DNA from 2 places in the Cobetia sp. QF-1 genome. Region 1 is predicted to be linked to the other one. Evidence: riboswitches for the same ligand, from Rfam matches in the RefSeq annotation. Region 1 holds a riboswitch; the other holds the start of a gene.

Evidence for each region. Region 1 has a riboswitch for thiamine pyrophosphate ahead of tenA (thiaminase II). Riboswitches for the same ligand answer to the same signal wherever they lie in the genome.
Region 2: it holds a riboswitch for thiamine pyrophosphate, as region 1 does, so the genes downstream of both, CFN46_RS00200 (ABC transporter ATP-binding protein) here and tenA (thiaminase II) in region 1, are expected to answer to the same signal.

Annotation. Positions count from the first base shown of each region.
Region 1 is NZ_NBVS01000002.1:319,979-331,204, forward strand. It holds gene CFN46_RS04650 (hypothetical protein) at 1-84, shown strand, start outside; gene CFN46_RS04655 (peptidylprolyl isomerase) at 164-442, shown strand; gene thiC (phosphomethylpyrimidine synthase ThiC) at 556-2,535, opposite strand; TPP riboswitch at 2,674-2,816, opposite strand; gene tenA (thiaminase II) at 2,946-3,605, opposite strand; TPP riboswitch at 3,734-3,871, opposite strand; gene CFN46_RS04670 (TIGR04282 family arsenosugar biosynthesis glycosyltransferase) at 3,954-4,694, opposite strand; gene CFN46_RS04675 (TIGR04283 family arsenosugar biosynthesis glycosyltransferase) at 4,738-5,544, opposite strand; gene CFN46_RS04680 (sorbosone dehydrogenase family protein) at 5,694-7,049, opposite strand; gene CFN46_RS04685 (lysophospholipid acyltransferase family protein) at 7,121-8,155, opposite strand; gene CFN46_RS04690 (class I SAM-dependent methyltransferase) at 8,568-9,299, shown strand; gene CFN46_RS04695 (MFS transporter) at 9,520-10,956, shown strand; gene CFN46_RS04700 (2OG-Fe(II) oxygenase) at 11,018-11,226, opposite strand, start outside.
Region 2 is NZ_NBVS01000001.1:29,752-40,977, reverse strand. It holds gene CFN46_RS00210 (ABC transporter substrate-binding protein) at 1-963, opposite strand, end outside; gene CFN46_RS00205 (ABC transporter permease) at 1,053-1,820, opposite strand; gene CFN46_RS00200 (ABC transporter ATP-binding protein) at 1,817-2,641, opposite strand; TPP riboswitch at 2,660-2,777, opposite strand; gene CFN46_RS00195 (hypothetical protein) at 2,955-3,905, shown strand; gene CFN46_RS00190 (potassium/proton antiporter) at 4,048-5,757, shown strand; gene CFN46_RS00185 (GGDEF domain-containing protein) at 5,912-7,036, shown strand; gene CFN46_RS00180 (DEAD/DEAH box helicase) at 7,068-8,279, opposite strand; tRNA gene CFN46_RS00175 (tRNA-Ser) at 8,685-8,774, opposite strand; tRNA gene CFN46_RS00170 (tRNA-Ser) at 8,949-9,038, opposite strand; gene CFN46_RS00165 (Bax inhibitor-1/YccA family protein) at 9,291-9,962, shown strand; gene tusD (sulfurtransferase complex subunit TusD) at 10,117-10,506, shown strand; gene tusC (sulfurtransferase complex subunit TusC) at 10,575-10,967, shown strand; gene tusB (sulfurtransferase complex subunit TusB) at 11,034-11,226, shown strand, end outside.

The sequences.
Region 1 (11,226 bases):
TGTAATGCAGCAACGGCAGCCTTGCTCGGGAATGGCACGTTGGATGCGCTTCAATATCAGCGTCGAGTGTGTGCCGGACGCTAGCGGCGAGCGCCACCTTGCGCCACAATGGTAGGCCATGCCGCTTTGCGCGGTACCATTTGATCAGTGACAGGTGATAGTCATGGCACAGGCCACAGCACGTCATATTCTCGTTTCCAGTGAAGAACAGTGTGCAGCTCTCAAGACCGAAATCGAGAACGGTCGCGATTTTGCTGATGCCGCTAGTGAGCATTCCTCTTGCCCGTCCGGCCGTAGCGGCGGCGATCTTGGAGCTTTCGGTCCGGGCATGATGGTCAAGGAATTTGATGAGGTGGTGTTCAGTGCCCCTATCAATACCGTGCAAGGCCCGGTGAAGACCCAGTTCGGTTACCACCTGCTGGAAGTGACCAGCCGCACTTGATCCTTGGGTCGTTTGACCTTTGGTAACTGGTTGGCAAGACAGTAGCAAAACGCCCTCGGCCATGATTGGTCGAGGGCGTTTTGCGTTATGAAAAGCGCTTTAGTCTCTGGTCATCAGACCTCTTGATATAGCTGACTGCCTTCACGCTTGAATTTTTCGGCCTGCTCCTGCATGCCAGTCATCACGCTATCTGCATCGCCGGTCAGGCCATGTTCATTGGCATAGTCTCGGACTTCCTGAGAAATCTTCATGGAGCAGAACTTCGGCCCGCACATGGAGCAGAAGTGTGCGACCTTGGCAGAGTCCTTGGGCAGCGTTTCATCATGGAAGCTGCGTGCGGTATCTGGGTCCAATCCAAGATTGAACTGGTCTTCCCAGCGGAATTCGAAACGTGCCTTGGAGAGCGCGTTGTCGCGACGCTGCGCGCCTGGATGGCCTTTGGCCAGGTCAGCAGCATGTGCGGCTATTTTATAGGTGATGATGCCCGTCTTGACGTCATCCTTGTTAGGTAGGCCTAGGTGTTCTTTAGGCGTGACGTAGCAGAGCATGGCGCAGCCGAACCAACCAATCATCGCGGCACCGATGCCTGATGTAATGTGATCGTAACCCGGTGCGATATCAGTGGTCAGTGGGCCAAGTGTGTAGAACGGCGCCTCGTCACACTCGGTGAGCTGCTTGTCCATGTTTTCCTTTATCAGGTGCATCGGCACATGCCCCGGCCCTTCGATCATCACCTGCACATCGTGCTGCCAGGCGATTTTCGTCAACTCGCCGAGCGTTTCCAGCTCACTGAACTGGGCAGCATCGTTGGCATCCGCCACCGAGCCCGGGCGCAGACCATCGCCCAGTGACAGGCTGATATCGTAGACCTTGCAGATCTCGCAGATATCTTCAAAGTGGGTGTAGAGGAAGCTCTCCTCATGATGAGCGAGGCACCATTTGGCCATGATCGAACCGCCGCGCGAGACGATTCCGGTTACACGGCTGGCGGTCATCGGCACATAACGCAGCAATACGCCGGCATGGATGGTGAAATAGTCCACTCCCTGTTCGGCTTGCTCGATCAAGGTATCGCGGAAGATTTCCCAGTCGAGGTTTTCCGCGACGCCATCGACCTTCTCCAGTGCCTGATACATGGGCACCGTTCCGATGGGTACCGGTGAGTTGCGCAGTATCCACTCACGGGTTTCGTGAATGTTGGCACCGGTAGAGAGATCCATGATGGTATCGGAGCCCCAGCGAATACCCCAGGTCATCTTGTCGACTTCTTCCTCGATGGAAGAGGTGACTGCCGAGTTGCCCAGGTTGCCGTTGATCTTCACGAGGAAGTTGCGCCCGATGATCATCGGCTCGCTTTCCGGATGATTGATGTTGGCAGGAATGATCGCCCGCCCGCGAGCGACTTCCTCGCGTACGAACTCTGCCGTTATTTCTTCAGGCAGGCTGGCGCCGAAGCTATGGCCGGGATGCTGGTGGCCAAGAATTGCTTCCACAGATTCGCTACCTTGATATTCCTCACGCATGGCAATACGGCGCTGATTCTCGCGGATGGCGATGTATTCCATCTCGGGAGTGATGATGCCCTGGCGTGCATAGTGGAGCTGAGTGACATTCTTGCCCGGGAGCGCACGGCGAGGATGGTGATCTAGCTCGAAGCGCAGTGAAGACAGACGCAAATCCGCTTGGCGAACACGGCCGTACTCACTGCTCAATTGCGTGAGCTGCTCGGTATCGCCGCGTTCTTCGATCCAGTGTTCACGCAGGGGAGCCAGACCGCGGCGAATGTCGATGTCGACCGCCGGATCTGTATAGGGGCCGGAGGTGTCATAGACGACGATCGCCGGATTCTCTTCCAGCCCGTTGGCTGTCTGGGTTGGCGAGCAAGAAATTTCTCGCATGGGGACGAGGATGTCCGGACGCGAGCCTTCTATATAGATCTTGCGCGAACCACTCAAAGGGGCAATGGCGGCTTCATCGACACGCGCTTCGCGCGCCAGGTGACGGCTGCCATCCTTGCGGCCAGCACGAGCGCGAGCCTTGGGTGCACTTTTGTCATAAGCGTTCTTGTCTTGTGTAGGTTGGGCAGTGTTCATGCAGGTCTCCTCATAGGGGCGACGTCATGGGACGTCATCATGGGAAGACCGTGCGTAGGGAAGGGATGACGACTGTTTAGCCCAGTACCTGTCATAAAGACTGTCATGAGATACGAGGCGACAGCGCCGCATGGAGCGGCATGCCATCAGCTTGATTCCTACGCCGGTCCTAACCGGTTCAGGTTCCACGGGACCCCTTGCTGACAACCCTCACCCGTCAGGGCAGTGAGGTGTTGCATGCAGGATCTCAGCCGGTTCCACCGGCACCCCGTCAAGCGTCTTCAGATATTCAATGCCAAGAGAGCTTTCGCGCGCGAAAGACACCTTGCCATTCAGGAACTGACACCCTGTTCATTGCTCTTCTCAACATTCACGTCGTGTTCTTGGCATCTCTGGGAGCAAAGGATGCTTCAGTCTTGATCAAGTCCCATTTGCCAGAAATCGATTTCCAAACGTGTCGCATCGCGGAAGACATCGACCAACTCACCGAAGCGTCGCTCTGAAACTTCTGACAGGCGAGCGTCCAGCCATTCGCGTTCAGACTCCATGGCAGCCTTGAAGTCATCGCTTGAGTACATCGCGATCCAGTCTGCGTAAGGATTGTCTTCGATCAGCGTACTGTCTTGATCCAGCAACCACTCGGCAATTTCACCGTAGCCAATCAGGCAGGGAGCAAGAGCAACATGCAGATCAAGCAGATCACCGCGCTGACCACAGTCGAGAACGTAACGTGTATAGGCCAGTGTGGCACGGGATTCGGGAAGCTCACTCAGGTCATCCTCACTGATACCCCATTCGGCACAATAGCCAATATGCAGCGTAAGCTCAGTATTGAGAATGGTATCGAGGCTAGCGGTAGCCTGACGTAGTTCGGAAAGACTACGGCTCTTGTAGGCTGCCAAGGCCCAGGCGCGAGCAAAGTGGATCAGGAACAGATAGTCCTGCTGCAGATAGTGACGGAAGGCATCTTCTGGCAGGCGTCCTTTACCCAGTTGACGCACGAAATCGTGCTGCAAGTAGTCGTACCACTCATCAGCGCAGGCGTTGGTCAGGTCTTTGAAGCTAGGCATCGACGTGTCCCTCTGTGAGCATTCCGCTACCCCTTTGTGGGTGATTGCGGTGCATTCGCTCAAGCGGGCTGATACCGGAAGGAGGCGGGAAGGAAGCAGTTATCCAGTGGGTACTGGCAGACGGGCGGCGTTCCTTCTCGCTTGATTCCTACGCCGGTACTAGCCGGATCAGGTTCGGCGGGCTCGTCATTCATGCAAGGCCGAAAGTGCTATCGGTATTTGCATATGACATCTCAGCCGGTTTACCGGCACCCCGTCAAGCTATGGCTCGAGTGTAACAGTCTGACGTCTTACGGGAAGGGGAAATGGCGATGATCTATATACGACTTTGGGAGGCTGCTGGCGGGCTTAACTTGTCAACGAAACAGGAGGGAGTTGCGCCATAAGTGCCGGGAGATCGTGTGTGAGTTGTTCAAGGTCTTCAGGTTCATCGACATCCCAACTGACCGGCAGGCAGTGGGTGGTTCGCTTGGCATGAGTGAGCTGAGTGAGCGTTTCAGCACATACATCCGCATGGCTCCAATGAGTCAATGCGAAAGCTTCGGGGCAGGGCTGATTCAATCCGATCAAGCCATAGCCGCCATCTTTTGACGGTTGCAAGACAGCATCATGTGATGCCAATCCGTGCGCCGCATCGCGGAGTCGCTGGCGGTCCAGTGCTGGCAGGTCCGACCCCATCAGCATGACTGGACCATGGGATAGATAGCGGGCCATGGCTTGCTGCATGCGCTCGCCCAATGTCCCTGTGGGCTGGGCTTCAAGTTTGATGCGGGCCGCTTGAGGGTCATGCATCAATTCGTGTTCTAGCGTGTGATCCAGTTCAGCCATCAGTGGTGCGAGAGAAGTTTCCAGGCGCGCCGCCTGCGGAGGCGGAGTGAGCATCAGCACGATATTGCCCAGGTGTGCCGCTTGCGCTTCCTTGAGCATTCTCATCAGCATGCGTGAATAAAGCCGTGCTGCCCCCTGTGCTCCCAGTGCTGGAATCAGGCGGGTCTTGCACTGACCGGGCACCGGCAGGCGTCCGAAGATGATCAGTGTCGGTTGCGCCAATGACGAGCATGCAGATTGGCAGGCTGTGGCGTGTGACATCGTTGATGCCTCTTCACTGGCAGGCAGCGACGACGGGATGAACTCAAGCATGAGGCAGTTGGCGCTGGTCACTGGCCAGCGCTGCTGCGCGATAGCCATATATGCGTGCCAGCTTCGTAGGAGAAACGCCACACCATGCCGCCAGGCGCAAGCCCCACATCTTGACGATGGTGCGCAAGACGCCTTGTGTCTCCCAGCGCCGTCCGCTGGTCTTTACCTGCGACTCAAGATTCAACGGCGGCGTCAGTAGCTTGAGCTGTGCGCTCAGCCATATGTCTTCCATCAGCGGGATTTCGGCAAAGCCGCCAATGGCCTCGAAGGTCGAGCGTTGCACGAACTGGCCTTGATCGCCGGTACTGATGCTGGTGAGGCGAGAGCGCAGATTCATCATGCGCGCAATCAGTGGCAGCCAAGCAGATTCTCCTTCTATCGCGACATCGAAGCGACCCCAATCACAGCGGCGATGAGTGGCAATTGCGTTGGCTAACACTGCGAGCGCGTTGTCTGGCAGACGAGTATCGGCATGCAGGAATAGCAGCCATTTACCACGCGCTCTCGCTGCCCCGGTATTCATTTGCACCGCACGTCCCGATTCACTGCTGAGGCAGGCATCACAGAGCGGCGCCGCCATCGCACGAGTGTTATCTGTCGAGCCACCATCCACGACGATGACCTCGCAATCTCCTCCTGCACGCAGACGACTCAAGGCGATAAGCGCCGGCACGATACCCTCAGCCTCGTTATGCACCGGCATGATGATACTCAGCCACGGTGCACGTGTCGGATAGTGGCTTCCGTTTGCGGAAGAGGTCGCTGCTGAGGTCAGGCTTGAGGGTGTCTGCTGGGTCATGGCGCAGGCTCCGGCGATGGCGTTGTATATGCAGCATACGCAAGTGCCAGCAGCTTGGATGCAGAACGGTAGAACGCTCGATCAACGCTTCATCGAACAATAAACGCTGTGCATGAACCCTCGTTTCTCTACATGTGAGGAGGCTGTGATCAATTGGCAGAATGAGGTGATGGGAACGTAATGCGATACAGACCTGATGCGCCGGTATCGGAAGTCATGTAGAGATCACCGTTCGGGCCAAACGCCACATCCAGTGGGCGAATCCAGCGCGCTCCATCGGTACTGTCTTGCAGCCCTGTCAGCAGGGGTGTCAGAGCGGAGTGTTGTTGCTCTTGGTCTTGTTCCTGGGTCTGCTCATTGCCAGATGCCAGCTTCACTCCCAGCAGACGCGGTGCTCGGCGGCTGGCTGGATCACCCCATGCCTTGCCGTCAGGCGCCGTTCCCCAGCTACCATGAATGGCGATCACGACATCCATGTTAGGTGAGAGCGGGTGTCCTTCAGGAACAACTGCAATACCCATCGGGGCGCTGCGTGCTGGCATCTCGGCCAGAGGTCGGGATATCTCTTGCAGCGGCTGTGGCGAGACACTCTCGATGCAGGCATCGCGCTGCGGCTTGCCATCTTTCCATTGATACCATGGCATTCCATGAAAGCTTTGTTGGGTGGCGGCGACCAGCAATTCATGCGGGTGCTCATATCCCCAGTGGTCCGGGCCATTGTTGGTGGCCAGCAAGCGTGTCTCGCCGCGGGGTAGTGTTTGCCAGGCCAAGCCGACCGGGTTGCGCAGGCCACTCGCCCAAGGCTGCCATCTGGGCTGGTCCTTACTGTGCTCGTCAAGGCGCATCACACCGCCACGCCGCTCACTGAAAGGGTAGTGAGGCGCGGTACCGGCGAGATATTGATCAGAACAGTTACCCTGTATGCCCAGTGCCAGATAGAGCGCACCATCTGGCCCGGTGCTTAGTGTGCGCGAATTATGGCCGCCACCCCCGGGGATCTCGATCACGTGACGAAAATCCTGCGCAGACAGCGTGCGTTGCGGCGCATAGTCGGCTGCCAGCAACGCATTCGTGGTGGCTACATACAAGGTGGAGTCACGTACGACGACTGAGTGAGGGTAGCTGGACAGTCTCACCAATGTTTCCAGTGATGAGAGGCTGCCATCATCGGCAAGTTGGCCGCGATATACCCGGCCAGCATTGGAGCCAATCAGCAGCTCACCTTGCGCGGTGATATGCAGCATGCGCGGGCCATCGAGTGCGGCCAGGTGACTGAGCCTGGCGCCCGCTGGCAACTTGAGGGAAGGAGAGCCCTCGGGGGCATCGACGGCAGTATGGAGTGTCAACGAGGAAGTCGGTGAGGATGCGTCAGCTAGCGCGCTCGTGGTGATCAACAGAGCATTGATCAACAAAGCACTCAGCAGTAGGGCACTTGTTAACGGGCCACTCGGCAATGGGTTGGTGAGTGACCCGAAGTTGTTGGGCTTGCGTGTATCTATCGGCATTCCAGTCTCCTCAAGGCATCACGGTATCGTGGTCAGTCTGGAAGCCCGCCGATCATCGCGCCAGTGCGGTATCAGTCTTGGGAGGCGTTGCGGCGTCGCCGTTTGAGATGACGCCGCCAGCCTTTGAGAGATAGCCATGAGTCATCGCGAGGATAGAAGCGCTTCTCGCGCCAGCCAGACTGCTTTGCTATCTCTTCCGGGCTTTTGCGCCAGCGCTTGTATTCCCACTGATACTGCGCAGGTGCCAGAGCAATCGCAGCTTCCACTGAAGCATTCACACCGCGCGCTGATGTTGCCTCATCTTCGTCATACACGCCTTCATCTGCCGCGAGGAAGTGAATGGCAAAACCGTGACCATCTTCAAGCCGCTGGGCAACTCCCGTGATGACGCGCGCATCGGTGCGAGCAACCAGCTTGGGAAGCAAGGTGGCGGTATAGGCTGGCCGACAATAGAAGTCTGCGAACACGCCACTGCCCCGTCCGGGTTCTTGGTCAGGGAGGATGCCAATGGCTTCAGTGCGCTTTAGCGCCTTGAGCAAAGCCGCTACGCCGCGCGAGTTGGTAGGCACTAGACTGGCACCCATCCGTTCGCGGCCATGACGAATGATAGGGTCGAGGCGTTCGAACTTGGGTGGTTCATACATGGCAGTGAACGGGAAGTGGCTGGAAAGCCAGAAGTTGAGGACTTCCCAGTTGCCGAAGTGAGGTGCCAACACGATTACGCCACGGCCTTCGGCGCGTGCGTCATCGAGTAGATTGCGCCCGTGCACTTCGAGGATGCTGTCACGTACGGCGTCTTCGTCTCCCAGCCACACCTTGCCCAGTTCGAGCATGGTGGCAGTGGAGTGAGCAAGACTCTCGGTCACAAGTTGTGCACGAGCGCCTTTATCCAGAGCAGGGAATGCCTGGCCAAGATTGCGCCGCGTAACCCTGCGCTCACGAGGATTGAGGAGTTGAACTACACGTGCCAATGGCTGTGCCATGCACCACAGCTGGGGTGTCGTCAAACCTGAAAGACGCTTCCAGAGCCACGCCACGGCGTTGGCCTTGAGAGGTGAAAGGCGCTGTTCCATGATCTTTTCAAAACGCTTGAGAGTTTTTTCCATCGTCACACATGAGATTCCGGTGGTCTTGCGTGATATATCGCGCTTGTCAGTCTGCAGAGCATTGAGCCGTGGCATCAGACCCGCGGCTATTTCGCTGCCCGATGGCAACCATTGTGCCAGAGGGTAATGCGGGCTGCAGGCATCAACAAAGCAGAATTGCCAATACGCTGCGACTCGAGTCGTGCGCGCAATTCCAGCAGGCAGTATTATTTAGATAAAGCGCGTGTGGTGATCAGTGATGAATGGCTATCAGCTTACGCGCATTCGCTTATGTGTCCCTTTTGCAATTGTTTCTCTTGTCGCTGTCTCTCTTGTAATGGTCGCGTTTGGCTTGCCCGCCGGCGTTTATCTTTCGTGCTTTTTGTCTGACAGCCTATCTGTCGATATCTCTGGTAACCGCCGCGGAGTCTTGATGTCATCCCCTAACGCCACACTTTCTGCTGCTGATCACTGCTGTCCGCTGTGTGATGACACGGCGAGCGAGCATGTGCTGCATCTGGTGCAGCGCCGCAAACCCTGCCCCTTGACGGGCAAGCGCCCCTCGGCAGATGAAAGAGATTATCTGCGTTGCAATGTATGTCATCTGCTTTATCTTGCGCCGTCGCAGCGGCTGGATGCTCAGGCTGAACGGGATGTTTACGATCAGCACGAAAATGATCCGGATGATCCGCGTTATCGTCGCTTTCTCACTCGGCTATTTTCCCCGATGCGCGAGCGTCTCCCGGAAGAGGCCAGTGGGCTGGATTTCGGTTGTGGTCCCGGGCCTGCACTGGCCCGGATGTTTGTAGAGGTGGGCCATCCGATGGCGCTGTACGACCTCTATTACCATGCTGATCCCACGCCCTTGGCTCGCCAGCATGACTTCATCGTGGCCACCGAGGTCATTGAGCACCTTTATGATCCACGCGCAGTATTTCGCCAATGGCTGAAGTGTCTCAAGCCCGGTGGCTTGCTGGGTGTCATGACGCAACCGGCCTTTGACGATCATGAGGCATTGAGGCGCTGGCACTATCTACGTGACCCGACTCACGTCTGCTTGTTCAGCCCGGCGACCTTTCAGTGGTTAGCCAACGAGCACGGCCTGGAGTATCAGCAGGTCGCGTCGGATTGCACTATTTTCCGCCTTCCTGACCTTCAGTGCTGACCGGTGCACGAGCATGCCAGGTGATTGCGTCGCCAGCACGCGATGGTGCTGCGATAGGGCTTGGCAAGAATGATGCAAAAAGGCTTGGTTTTTGACGCTGACTGTCTCTATATTGCCGGCGCCCTGACGTATTCTCGTAGGGTGGATTTACCTTCCCGTTGTTTTTCGCGCAATGCGTTACAGGTTGGCCGCGCTTCGGCGTACGGCCGAGGAAATGGTCATGCCCCGTCACCTGCTACTGATGTCCCTCGCTCCCTTGCTTGGCCTTGCGTTACTGGGGATCGGCAACGCCATGCTGACCTCGCTGGTGCCCCTGCGCCTCTCGGCAGGAGGGGTGTCCAGTGAAGCGATCGGACTTATCAGTTCCGCCTATTACCTGGGGCTTGGTCTCGGAGCATTGATCAATGATCGCCTGCTCCTGCGCATCGGTCATATCCGTGCGTATGCCTGTTTTGCCTCGTTGGTCGCAGTCGCGGCATTGGCGATGGGCTTGAGTGATCACCCTGTCGTGTGGTTCTTGCTACGGATGATGATTGGCTGGTCGCTGGTGGGTGTCTATCTGGTGATTGAAAGCTGGCTGTTGAGTGCATCAGACCCTGCCGTACGTGGCCGGTTGTTGGCGCTATACATGATCGTGCTCTACGGCGCAGGCGTACTGGGTCAGCTATTGCTGGGCGTCACGGCAGTGCTGAGTCTGGAGTCTGCCTTCATGTTGGTCGCCATGCTGGCGGCCGCTTCGGTGCTGCCGCTGGTACTGTTGCCGCGTGTTTCACCCTTGATCGAGCAGTCCGAACCGTTGAGTCCATGGCGTCTGATTCGTATCACGCCGACAGGGGTCTTTGGCTGCCTGGCGTCGGGAGTGGTAGTGGCAGTGCTTTACAGCTTGCTGCCGCTGGCACTGAGCGATGTCGCGGCAGGAGAGGTGGCGCTGGGGACTGCTGAGATCGGTCAGCGAATGGCCTTGGTCGTATTGGGTGGAATGTTGCTGCAATACCCCATTGGCCGCTGGTCAGATAGTCATGATCGTCAGCAGGTGTTGATCATCCTGTCGGTCGCCATCGTGGTACTGGCAGGGCTACTGATGGGGCCTGCAAGCGAAGGTGGTGCGCAACTGGTGACCCTGTTCATGCTGGGTGGTGCCGCCTTTACGCTTTATCCGGTCGCCGTCAGTCATGCCGCGGACCGCGCGCCTGCAGGCGCATTGGTACGCATGAGCCAAGGGCTGCTGTTGATCAATGCAGTGGGTTCGACGTTGTCGCCGCCAATCGTTTCGCTGCCGATGGCAGGAATGGGCGCGATGCCCGGCATGGCACTGAGTCTGGCGGTGATGGGTGGTGTGATGTTGACCTTCTTCGTCTGGCGCCGAGTGATGCGCCCGGCACCCCAGCCATTGGCACCTTTCGAGACGCATGCGCCGCAGACGCCGCTGGGTACCGAGCTTGCTGTCGGGCCTGAGTTGCTTGAAGCCGCCGAAGAGCACCTGCGCGATGCTGAGGCGAATGACCCGTTGGTTGAGGTCACGCGTGAGCTAGTGGCCGATATGCCGGAGTTGATCACCGAGACATCGCTGGACAGCCTTGAGGAGATCGAGGTCAAGGAAGCACAGGTACTGCAGGGCCAGCAGGCGCTTGATGAGCAGCACCTTCAAAAGGGGTAGACGCCTCATGAAAAATCCACGATGTCTTTGCGTGACTGATTTGCGTGACTGATTTGCAGGACTAGCGCGATGGATCGACCAGATTGCCCTGCGATGCATTCCGTCGGAACCAGCCAGTCACGCTAGCGCGTGACTGGTGAGTAGGCAGCACCTCGTGGGGCATCTGTTCCGATAGAAAGCATACGAAGGTGCCTGCCTCGGGCGTGACACGTGCAAGTGCTCGGCTGTCATCCTGTGGGTCATACAGCACTATCTCGCCACCGCCATCGG
Region 2 (11,226 bases), on a different contig from region 1:
GAGGAAGGCGGCATATTGAGCGTGCTTGCGCGAGTAGCTGTCGCTATTGGCGACAAAGATCAGCTCGTCATAGGTCGGTACGCCTTCCTCTTCGATATAAAAGGCACGTCCCTTGACGCCTTCCTGTGCCATCTGGGCCAGCTCGAAATTACGGAAGGCGCCAGTGACAGCATCGACCTTACGGGTCAGCAATGATGGTGTCAGCGAGAAGTTGACGTTGGTCAGCGTGATGTCATCAAGGCTCAGCCCACTATGCTGAAGCATGGTGGAGAGCAGTACTTCTTCGACACCGCCGACGGAATAGCCGACCCGTTTGCCCTTGAGATCGGCAATCGACTTGATATCGCTATCGGCGCGCACGACCACTACGTTGAGCGGCGTGGCCACGAGAGTGCCGATGCGCACCAAGGGCAGGCCTTGATCCACCTGCAGGTGCAGTTGTGGCTGATAGCTGATGGCAATGTCGACACGCTCCGCGGCGGCAAGCTTGGGCGGCACGCTAGGGTCCGCCGGCGCGATCAGCTCTACCTCCAGGCCATGTTGCTTGAACAGCCCCAGCTCCTGCGCCAGCACCAGCGGGCCATGCCCCGGGTTGGTGTACCAATCCAGCATGACCTTGAGTGGTATCAGTGGCTTTTCCTGTGTGGGCGAGGCTTCATCAGTTGGTGTCTTGTCACCAGTCGCCTTGTCGCCCGCTGTGCTGCCCATTGCGGCTGCTTCTTTTGTCGCTGCTTTTTCGGTTGCTGAATTTTCTGCGCTCGTCTCTATTTTGGCGTCTTCGGAAGCCGCCTTGGACTCAGTGAGCGTCGTGGTGGTCTTGGCGGTATCTTCGACAGCATCTGCGGCAAATGCCACACCGGACAACGTGCCCAAGCAGAGCGAGGCAAACACTGCCGCAAGCGGTAATCGCAGCTGGCGTGCCAGTGCGCTGAGTCGGCGAGGCACCGATGACACATGAGACATGGCGGAGTTCCTTGTAATCACGAGGTATTGGGTCTGCCTTTCAATAGCGGGCAGAAGGACGTTATTGAGAACATCAGTAAAGCGCCGCTTCAGTTGAGGCGCGTCAGGCTGTCGCGATGCCAAGGCATCAGCTTGCGTAATAGGGCATCAATCGAGAAGTACAGTAGAAGCGAAAATGCGACCAGCACCAGCAGGGCGGCAAACATCAGGTCGATTTCCATGCGTGCGTTGGCATTGAGCATCAGATAGCCCAGCCCTTGGCTGGCGCCGGCCCATTCACCGATGATGGCGCCAATGGGGGCTGCAGTTGCTGCCATGCGCATGCCAGAGGCGAGCGATGGCAAAGCGGCCGGTAGCTGAATATGGATCAACAGCCGCCACGGACTCGCGCCTAGCGTCTGTGCAAGGTCCAACCAGCCTTGTCGTGTCTGACGCAGACCGTCATAGCCGGTAGAAGCGACGGGGAAGTAGATGATCAACGTTGCCATCACGACTTTGGACAGCATGTCGTAGCCTAGCCACAGCACTAATAGCGGTGCGATGGCGAATAGCGGGATGACCTGGCTGATCAACAGCATCGGCAATAGAGTGCGGCGCAAGCGTGGGATGAAGGCGAGTGCCAACGCCGTGCCCAGGCCGAGCAGGATGCCCAATACCAGGCCGGCCAGAATCTCGGTAAAGGTAATGCCAGCATGATGGGCAAGCGAGGGTGCCTGGTGGATCAGTGCCTCCGCCACTGCACGAGGAGCCGGCAGAATATAGGGCGGGACTTCAGTGATGACGATGACCAACTGCCAGAGGCCTAATAATACGCAAGTGCTGATCAGTAGATGGCGCAGTGCATGCAGGCGCTTCATGCATTCACCTCCGCTGCGGCCGGAATGAAGGCCTCATTCGGGTCCCGCAGTCGCGCGATCAACTCGGCCTGTGCTTGTTGCAAGGCGGGTGTATCGAGAGGCACTGGCCGCGGTGGTGATAGTCCGGGCAGGCGATCGAGCACAGCGCCGTAGCCTTCGCGTGCGTCTGGGCGTAGCACTAGTAATTGGTCTGCCAGACGCAGCGCTTCCAGCGGGTCATGCGTGACCATCAATACGGTACGCCCGTCGAGCAGACGGCTGGCAAGATCGTGCAGCTCCAGGCGTGTGATGGCATCCACCGCAGAAAAGGGCTCGTCCATCATGACGACCGGTGCTTCCTGATAAAGGGTGCGTGCTAGCGCGACTCGCTGGCGCTGGCCGCCGGAAAGGGCATCCGGCCAAGAGTGCTCACGTCCCTCTAATCCCACTGCGGACAGCAGCTCCCGTGCACGGGCGACGTTGCGTGGCCGCCGATGAAGGTCATCGCCCAGACATAGATTGTCCAGTACACGCCGCCAGGGAAGCAGCAGGTCTTGCTGAGCCATCCAGGAGATACGCCCTACCAGAGGGCGACCATCATCAGTGTGCAGCTCAAGCTGATGATGGTCCGGCATCTCGAGCCCTGCCAACAGTCGCAGCAGTGAACTCTTGCCACAACCGGAGCGTCCGAGCAGCGCTGTCCAGCTGCCAGCGTCCAGACGAGCTGTCAGGTCGCGGAATAGCGTATGGCCGGCGTAGTCAATGCGAGCATTATTGAGGGTGAGTCCCAGCGACACGATATTGTCCGAGGTCAGGCGGCGTGCCGGCAGGAGGGAGCGCACGGGAGACCTGTCTCGCAATATCAGGTATCCGGGATTCCCTCCGCCGGTATCAACCGGATCAGGTTCCAGGGGTTGCCGTGTTGCGTCTTGACCGCAGTGGCTCTCAGCCCGTTATCGGGCACCCCCATCCAGCGCACAGTGTAACGCCACCGCCTTGTCGGTTGCATCCCTGCCATCGTCGGGAGGGTAGGTCGTTCAAGTCACTGTCCTGTCAGAAAGTATTGTCGTGCCACGCCCGTGCTATGCCGAATGGCATTCAGTTGGGTATGCTGTTGGATATGTTGCTTGCGCCCCTCTGTGATTGGAGATCGCCATGCCTGACACTTCGGATCTCTCGAGTTGTTCTCATTACCCTGTGCCCCCGCAACGACCTGCCGCACCGCCAGAGTCTCTCCCTCGTGGTTGGCCCGAAGAAGCATTGACGCGCAGGCTGTCAATTTATCTCGGTCAATCGCTTGAGCCCCTGGCGTTGGCATGGCCCGACAGTGCCAACTGGCTGTGGCGTCAACGCGGCGGCACGCCCGGCATTATCAAACTGGCGCGTACCGGGCCCGATAACGATCCCTTCTGGCGTGCCATGCGTGGCGTATTTGGCGCTGATCGCTGGCGTGAGCCCGAAGCGCTGACGCGTCTCGCCAGTGCGTTACCGGCACGTTTGCCGCTGCCACCATTGCCACTGACCTATCTCGGGCGTCTCGATGGCGCACCGATCTGGCATCTGCCATGGTCCAGTGGGCAGCCCAGCGATCTCAGCGCTACCTTTTGTGAGCTGCTTGGTGATCAACTGGGACGCTTGCACCAAGATACGGTCTCGGGCTTTGGTCAACCGCTGGCACAGCCAATGCCGTTGTTGTACTGGAATACACGTGTCACTCGCTTCCTCGAGCAGCATCCACGCCGTGCAGAGCTCGGCGATGTGTTGGCACGTACCTTTAGCCAACCGAGTCGAGCAGTCTGGAGTCTGCCAGACATGCGCGCTGATCAATATCTGTGTTCCGCCACCGGTTGGGTGTGGAGCGACTGGGAGGCACTCGTGTGGGCGCCGATCGAATTCGACTGGGCTTTGATCGAAGTGCTATTGGAGACATCCGCTCAGCGTCAGGCGTTCATGGCCGGCTACTCTCGGCATGGCCGCATGGTCGACATTGATGGGCAGCGTGGGCTGTGTCGTGCGCTGTTGTGGGCGATGGAGGCATTTGGCCCGATTCCGTTTACAACGTTGGCGGCAGCACCGGCCTGGGTCTCTCCACGCAGCCTACCTTGAGCTCAGTGCGAGGGGCGATAGCCGCAAGTACATGAATGGCAGAGAAATTTCTCTGCAACCCCGCTCTCGACATGGAATACTGTCTGTGAGTCGTCGCGGACGTCACTCGAGATCTGGTGTAGGGCATGGCGGGGGAGAAAACGTGGTAGAGAACCTTAATTATTACTTTTTATTAGCAGGGATGCTGATTGCGCTGAGCGTATTGGCCAGTCGCGTGTCAGCGCGTCTTGGTACGCCGTTGCTGTTGCTGTTTCTCGGTCTTGGCATGCTGGCTGGTGAGGATGGTGTACTGGGCATCCAGTTTGACGATGCCTCGACAGCCTACCTGATCGGCAACCTTGCTCTGGCATTGATTTTGCTCGATGGCGGCTTGCGTACTCGCCTCTCTACCTTCCGTGCTGGCTTGAGGCCTGCGCTCTGCCTTGCCACCTTTGGTGTCTTCATTACCAGCGGCCTGGTGGGCCTGCTGGCCATGTGGCTGTTTGATCTCACGTTGATCGAGGGCTTGCTGGTCGGTGCGATTGTCGGTTCGACTGATGCCGCCGCCGTTTTCTCGCTGCTCGGCGGACAAAGCGTTCACCTCAATGAGCGTGTCGGTGCCACGCTTGAAATCGAGTCTGGTACTAACGACCCGATGGCCATCTTCCTGACTATTACTCTGGCGGAAATTCTCACCGGACAACTGACAGGGGTGGCAGCTGGCGTAGTGAGCTTCCTGCTGCAGTTTGGTGTCGGGGCTGGCATGGGGCTGGCTGGAGGCTGGTTGATTTCCCGCTTGATGCGTTACCTGGATCTGGCCCCCGGACTCTATTCGCTATTGGCTCTGGCACTGGGGCTGAGCCTGTTCGCGACCACCAATGAGATGGGCGGCAGCGGTTTTCTGGCCATCTATCTGTGTGGCTTGATGATTGGTAATCATCCTGGGCGTCATCTCGAACATATCCTGCCGGTACATGATGGTCTGGCGCATCTGTCGCAAATTGTCCTGTTCCTCATGTTGGGACTGTTGGTCTCGCCATCGACCATGCTGCACTTTGCTTTGCCTGCAGCAGCCTTGAGCTTCGCGCTGATTCTGGTGGTGCGCCCGCTGGCGGTGATTATCTGTCTCAAGCCATTTTTCCGCTTCCGGTGGCGAGAGCTGTGGTTCATCAGTTGGGTAGGATTGAGAGGAGCGGTACCTATCGTGCTGGCCATTTTCCCGGTGATCACTGGCGTCGAGAATGCGGCTGTCTATTTCAATGTCGCGTTCTTCGTCGTGATTATCTCGCTTCTGGTACAGGGTTCATCGCTGGCACCAATGGCGCGTCGGCTCAAGGTGATTGTACCGCCCGGCGCTCAACCTAGTCGGCGTAATCTACTGGGTATCATGCCGGTCAATGATTACGAGATGCTGGTCTACCGTGTCGATAACACGGCACTCGAAGGTGTCGCATTACGCATGCTGCGTTTTCCCTCCGGTGCCAAGGTGGGGGCGCTATTTCGTTCCAAGGTGCTGATACATCCCAAGGGAAGCACCTGCCTGCATCAGCAGGATGTGCTGTGCGTCGTCGGACGTTCCTGCGATGTGCCGAGCCTCAATCGCATGTTCAATGGCGAGAGCCTACAGCATGAGCAGCGTGCTTTTTTCGGCACATTCACGCTTGAAGGGGGGGCCAGCATGCAAGATATCGCTGATGTTTACGGCCTGACCCTCTCTCAGGGTGAGCAGCAGCTGACGATTGGCGAATTCATCACGCGTCGTGTTGGTGGTGTGCCGGTCGTCGGTGATGATGTCGATTGGCATGGTATTCACTGGGTGGTGAATGAGGTTGCAGGTAACCGCATCACCAAAGTGGGGCTGCGCCTGCACTGATGAGTACTGCAAGGGGCCGTTAGAAAAAGGGGAGTGCGTGTAATGCACTGGTCACCTTTCGACTGAGGAATATCGTACTCTGGTTGTGTCAGGCTAATGTGTGCATGACAGAGATTGGCCACCGATTGTGGTCAGTGGCTCAGGAGTCGATCTCATGGCCAGTCCACATCCGCACCTCGCGCGTTTTTTGATGCGCTTTGAACACTTCCCGACCGGCCTGACGCCGGACGAGAAAACCTTTCATGCCACGTTCAATGTGGTGTATACGCTGGCGGTCGCCTGCCATCTTTTCTATGCCATCATGATGCTATGGCTGGGGGAGATGGGTATTTTGGCGCTGAATCTTGCGATGCTCGTTGTCGATCTTGTGTGCCTGCAGTTGCATCGTGCGCGTCGTGAAGTCTTGGCAGCCAATCTTCTTGCCTTGGGTACCTGTGCCCAGATCAGCTTTTCTCTGCGCTATTTCGGTCCTGAAGCGGGTTTTGATTATTTCTACTTCGGTGCGCTGCTGTGCATCTACTGCATCCGCACATCCTTCATGCGCCGTGTGATGCTGTGTGCGGCTTGCCTGTGCATGCCACTGGCAGCCTACGTTGTATTGATGTTGGAAGGGGCGATCAATCCGCTGTCGGCAGGCTGGGCGCTCACTTTCCGTGTCATCAACCTCTGCGTGCTGACTATCTTCTTTACGCTAGTGCTGGTGCAGATGGGGTGGTCATCTGATCGTCTGCGGCAGCGTTTCGAATCAGGCGTGCGTTTTGATGAGTTAACCGGCGCGCTGAGCCGTAGTGAGCTGATCGAGAAGGGACGTGGCATGTTGGCCGATATTGGCCCGATGAGCGTGATGATGGTCGATGTGGATCATCTGAGTCTCATCAACGAGACCTGGGGGCGGCAAGCGGGAGATCAGGTACTGAAAGAGTTGGTCAGGCGGATGCGTAGCATCTTGCGCAATGAAGACCTCGTGGGGCGCTACGGAGGGGAGGAGTTCGTGCTGCTATGCCCTAACTTGCATGGTAAACGAGCTGACCAGGTCGCGGAGCGGCTGTGCAAGGGAGTCTCGGCACTGCCTTTCGTGATCAATGATGGCATTAGTAGCCTGGACGTCAGTCTGTCGATTGGCGTGGCATTGCGTCAGTCTGGCGATAAGGACCTTGAGGCGCTGATTGCCAAGGCGGACGTCAACTTGTTCCGCGCCAAACATGAGGGTTGCAATCAGTTTGTCAGCGACAATCAGCTAGGGCCGGTGTTAGGGCCCGGTGTGGCGGGGGTTATATGAGCTCAGTGAATACTGAGCTCATGATTTTCACTTAGCGCTTGTTCGATTGATGTCGACGACCCTTATGAGCTTTTGAAGGAGCATACGCGGCATTTGAATCAGGCACGGATAAGGTCGGCTCAAAGCCTTCAATCACTTTGCGTGTAACGAAATAGCCTAAATGCTGCTCGATGGCGCAGAGGTTTCGGAAATCATCACGCGAGACAAGTGATATGGCTTCACCTACCGCGCCAGCGCGCCCGGTACGGCCAATACGGTGTACGTAATCTTCCGCTTCGTCGGGCAAGTCGTAGTTGATCACTCGCTCCAGGTCATCAATGTCAATGCCGCGTGCAGCAATGCCTGTCGCTACCAGAAACTGAATCTTTCCGTCCTTGAAGTCTGTCAGCAGTTGTTCACGAACGGCCTGGCTACGGCCACTATGAAAAGACTCAGCGGCAATGTCGCGCTTTTCCAGCTGGCTGACCAGCTTGGCCGCACCCCGTTTGGTTTCGATGAAGATCAGCGCTTGTTGCCAGTTGTTCTCGTGAATCAAGTGGCTGAGCAGCGAAGACTTGAATTCCTTGTCGACGGTAATCAGGTGCTGCTCAATTTCTGGGACCGTGACATTTTCAGGTGTGATTGAAATCTCGACGGCGTCCGTGACGGCCGTTCTTGCCAGGAAGCGTACTTGCTCAGACAAGGTTGCCGAGAATAACAAGTTCTGACGTTCTGACGGCAGCTTCTCGACAATCTTGTTGATGTCGCTGATGAAGCCCATGTCCAGCATGCGGTCAGCTTCATCAATGACGAGAATGCGTGTTTCATCAAAGTGAATGGCGCGACGGGTTTGCATATCCAATAAGCGCCCTGGCGTTGCTACCAGAATATCAACACCTTCAATCAAGCGTTGTTTCTGAGGCTCAATGTCGACACCGCCGTACATCGCCATGGAGCTGATATCGAGGTGTCTGGCATAGTGCTGGACGTTCTCTTCAACTTGGATCGCTAGCTCACGTGTTGGCGTCAAGATGATTGCATGCACGCGTTTTGCACGCACCGCTGGGGCATCAATCAGCTTTTGCAAGATAGGTAGTACAAAACTGGCTGTCTTGCCGGTGCCTGTCTGCGCTGCTGCAATGACATTCTTGCCTGCCAATACCACTGGAATCGCTTTCTCCTGGATAGGCGTCGGCGTTAGGTAACCTTGCTCAGTGACAGATCGTACAATCGGATCGCTTAATCCAAGGGTTGCAAAGGACATTTTTTCTCTACTTGTAAAGTGTGAAGTGGTTTGGAGAAGTTGATTTTAATATTAGAGGATATAGAAGGCTGATGTGCATGTGTCGGAAGGCAATCACTATAGCGCATGGTGCATGACAGGCATCATGAGGTGCTGTGGGGAGGGCGCAAGCTGAGACATTGCGTCAGCGTGCAACCTGAGTCTTTAAAGCGGGGGCCTTTTAAGCAAGACTCTATAAAGCTAGAGCCAGAGCCAGAGCCAGAGCCAGAGCCAGAGCCAGAGCCAGAGCCAGAGCCAGAGCCAGAGCCAGAGCCAGAGCCAGAATGCGGATTCGCCAAGGCAAGCGTCTGCCACATGAGGTCTGGTGGAGAACTGACATAAGAAAAGGCCCGCTCACAGAGTGAACGGGCCTTTTCAAGATCTAGGTGGTGGAGGGACAGGGATTCGAACCCTGGGTAGGTGTTACCCTACGTCGGTTTTCAAGACCGGTGCATTCAACCGCTCTGCCACCCCTCCAACTCACGGAGCAAAATACTACCGAAGTTGGTGAGAATTGCAAGTGCTTCATGATGATTCGTGTCAGAAAAGCTATCACTGGCAGCTACTTGCACCTTGTAACAATCAAGATCGCTTTCTTTACGGCATGAAAAAAGCCCGCTCACCAAGTGAACGGGCTTTTCAGAAGCTGGGTGGTGGAGGGACAGGGATTCGAACCCTGGGTAGGTGTTACCCTACGTCGGTTTTCAAGACCGGTGCATTCAACCGCTCTGCCACCCCTCCAACTCACGAGATCAAATACTACGGATTTTTCAGTCGGGGTCAAGGGGTTAGCGTAAAAATCCTTGTCGTTCAGGTGCTTGAAAGGTTATCTCTGCAATACTGAGCGTCGAGACTGACGCTGTAGTTGCCTTTTATGCGTTTAGCGGTTGCATGAATCGGCTTTTCATCGTCGTGTCTCTTGATTAGGCAACCCCCTAAGGGCATGCTGGGTCAATTCGATGAATCCATCGTAGCAACGTGAGGATAGACACCATGGCTAACAGCTCCTGGCAGGTTTCGCAGGATACCGCGAGCCGTTCCCTCAGTACCCACAAGGTACTGCGTAATACCTACATGATGCTGGCGCTGACGCTATTGTTCTCTGCGCTTACCGCAGGTGTGGCAATGAGCATGGGCGTCGGCCGCATGAACATCTTCGTGCTGCTGATCGGGGCCTATGGCCTCATGTTCCTGGTGCACAAGACAGCTAACTCGACTGCCGGCATCTTCGCGACCTTCGCCTTCACCGGCTTCATGGGCTTCACCATCGGCCCGGTGCTCAACGCCTACATGAGCTTGCCCAATGGTGCACAGCTGGTCATGACGGCGCTCGGCATGACAGGTATCACCTTCGCGGGCCTGTCAGCGGTTGCGTTGGTCACGCGCAAGGACTTCTCGTTCCTGAGCAATTTCCTGTTTGCAGGCGCCATCGTGCTGATCTTGGCGATGCTGGCGGCGATGATCTTCAATATCAGTGGCTTGGCCCTCGCGGTTTCCGCTGGCTTTGTACTGTTCGCCTCAGCGGCGATTCTGTTTGAGACCAGTCAGATCATCCACGGCGGGCAGACCAACTATCTGCTGGCCACGGTGAGCCTGTATGTGTCGATCTACAACATGTTCATCAGCTTGTTGGCATTGTTGGGCTTTGCGTCTTCCGATGATTGATTCTGGCACGCGCTGATTGCCTGTTTGACAACCCCGCTTCGGCGGGGTTGTTTGCGTCTGGAGATTGGCTTTCTCTCGTCGTGGCAAGCGTCTGACAGTGGTGATCACACACGTTAGAATACCTATCTCCATGAGCAGCCCAGTCGAGGTCTTCATGCGTTATGCTCTGGCCGTTTATGGCGGTCCTTATAGTCAGCAGGCTAGTCACTCCGCACTGCGTTTTGCCGAGGCACTGTTAGCGCGCGGACATCAGCTGACCACCGTGTTTTTCTATCATGATGGTGTATACAACGCGGCTTCGATGATGGCCCCGCCACAGGACGAACCGCATCTGCGTGATCGCTGGCTTGGCCTTGCTGCGCAGGGTGAAACGCGCTTGCAGGTGTGTGTTGCAGCAGCGCTGCGACGAGGTTTGCTCGATGAGCGCGAAGCCACGCGTCATGGTAAGCAGGGTTATACGCTGGAGGCGCCTTTCGAGCTGACAGGGCTTGGGCAGCTGGTCGAGGCCACGCTTGAAAACGATCATCTGATCACCTTTGCCTGAGGCGAGAAGGCGTTACGGGACAAGGTGTGGATGACACGATATGAGCGACAAGACATATGAGTGATGAGATGGGCATTGTGAGCCCTGGGGAGTCTTTGGCACCTGGTGAGCTGCTGGTGATTCTGCGTCATGCGCCGCATGGCAGCAGCTGGCTGCGTGAAGGGCTTGAGGCAGCCATGGTCGCTGCCGCCTTCGGGCGTGAAGTCGGGTTGTTGTTTACTGGGGAGGGTGTTCTGGCCCTGTTGGAGGGACAACAGGCCGGAGCACTGGGGCAGAAGGGGAGTGATAATCTGCTGGCAGCATTGGAAATGTATGATGTTGAGCGCTGCTATGTCGATGCTGCGGCGCTAGAGCGGCGTGGGTTGAGTGAAAATGATGTCTCTCTCCTGCCAGTGACGGTGCTGGCACATGCCGATGTAGTGGCACTGACGCAATGCTTCTCACGTGTGCTCAGTTTCTGACATTTTTACGATGCTGTTGGCTGATATGCTTCTTGGGATGTCAGCAGCGTATGCAGGGAGAATCATATGGATAATGTCGTGAATAACTGCATGAATCTTCACCTGCTCAATCGTTCGCCGTTTTCCAGTCGTGTTTATGAAGATGTGCTCAATGCCATGGGCTCCGAAGATCAGCTGTTGCTGATTGAAGACGGTGTCAATGGTGCGCTCAGCAGTGCGGGGCATTATCTGGCCGGACTGGAAGGTCGCTTGTTTGCCT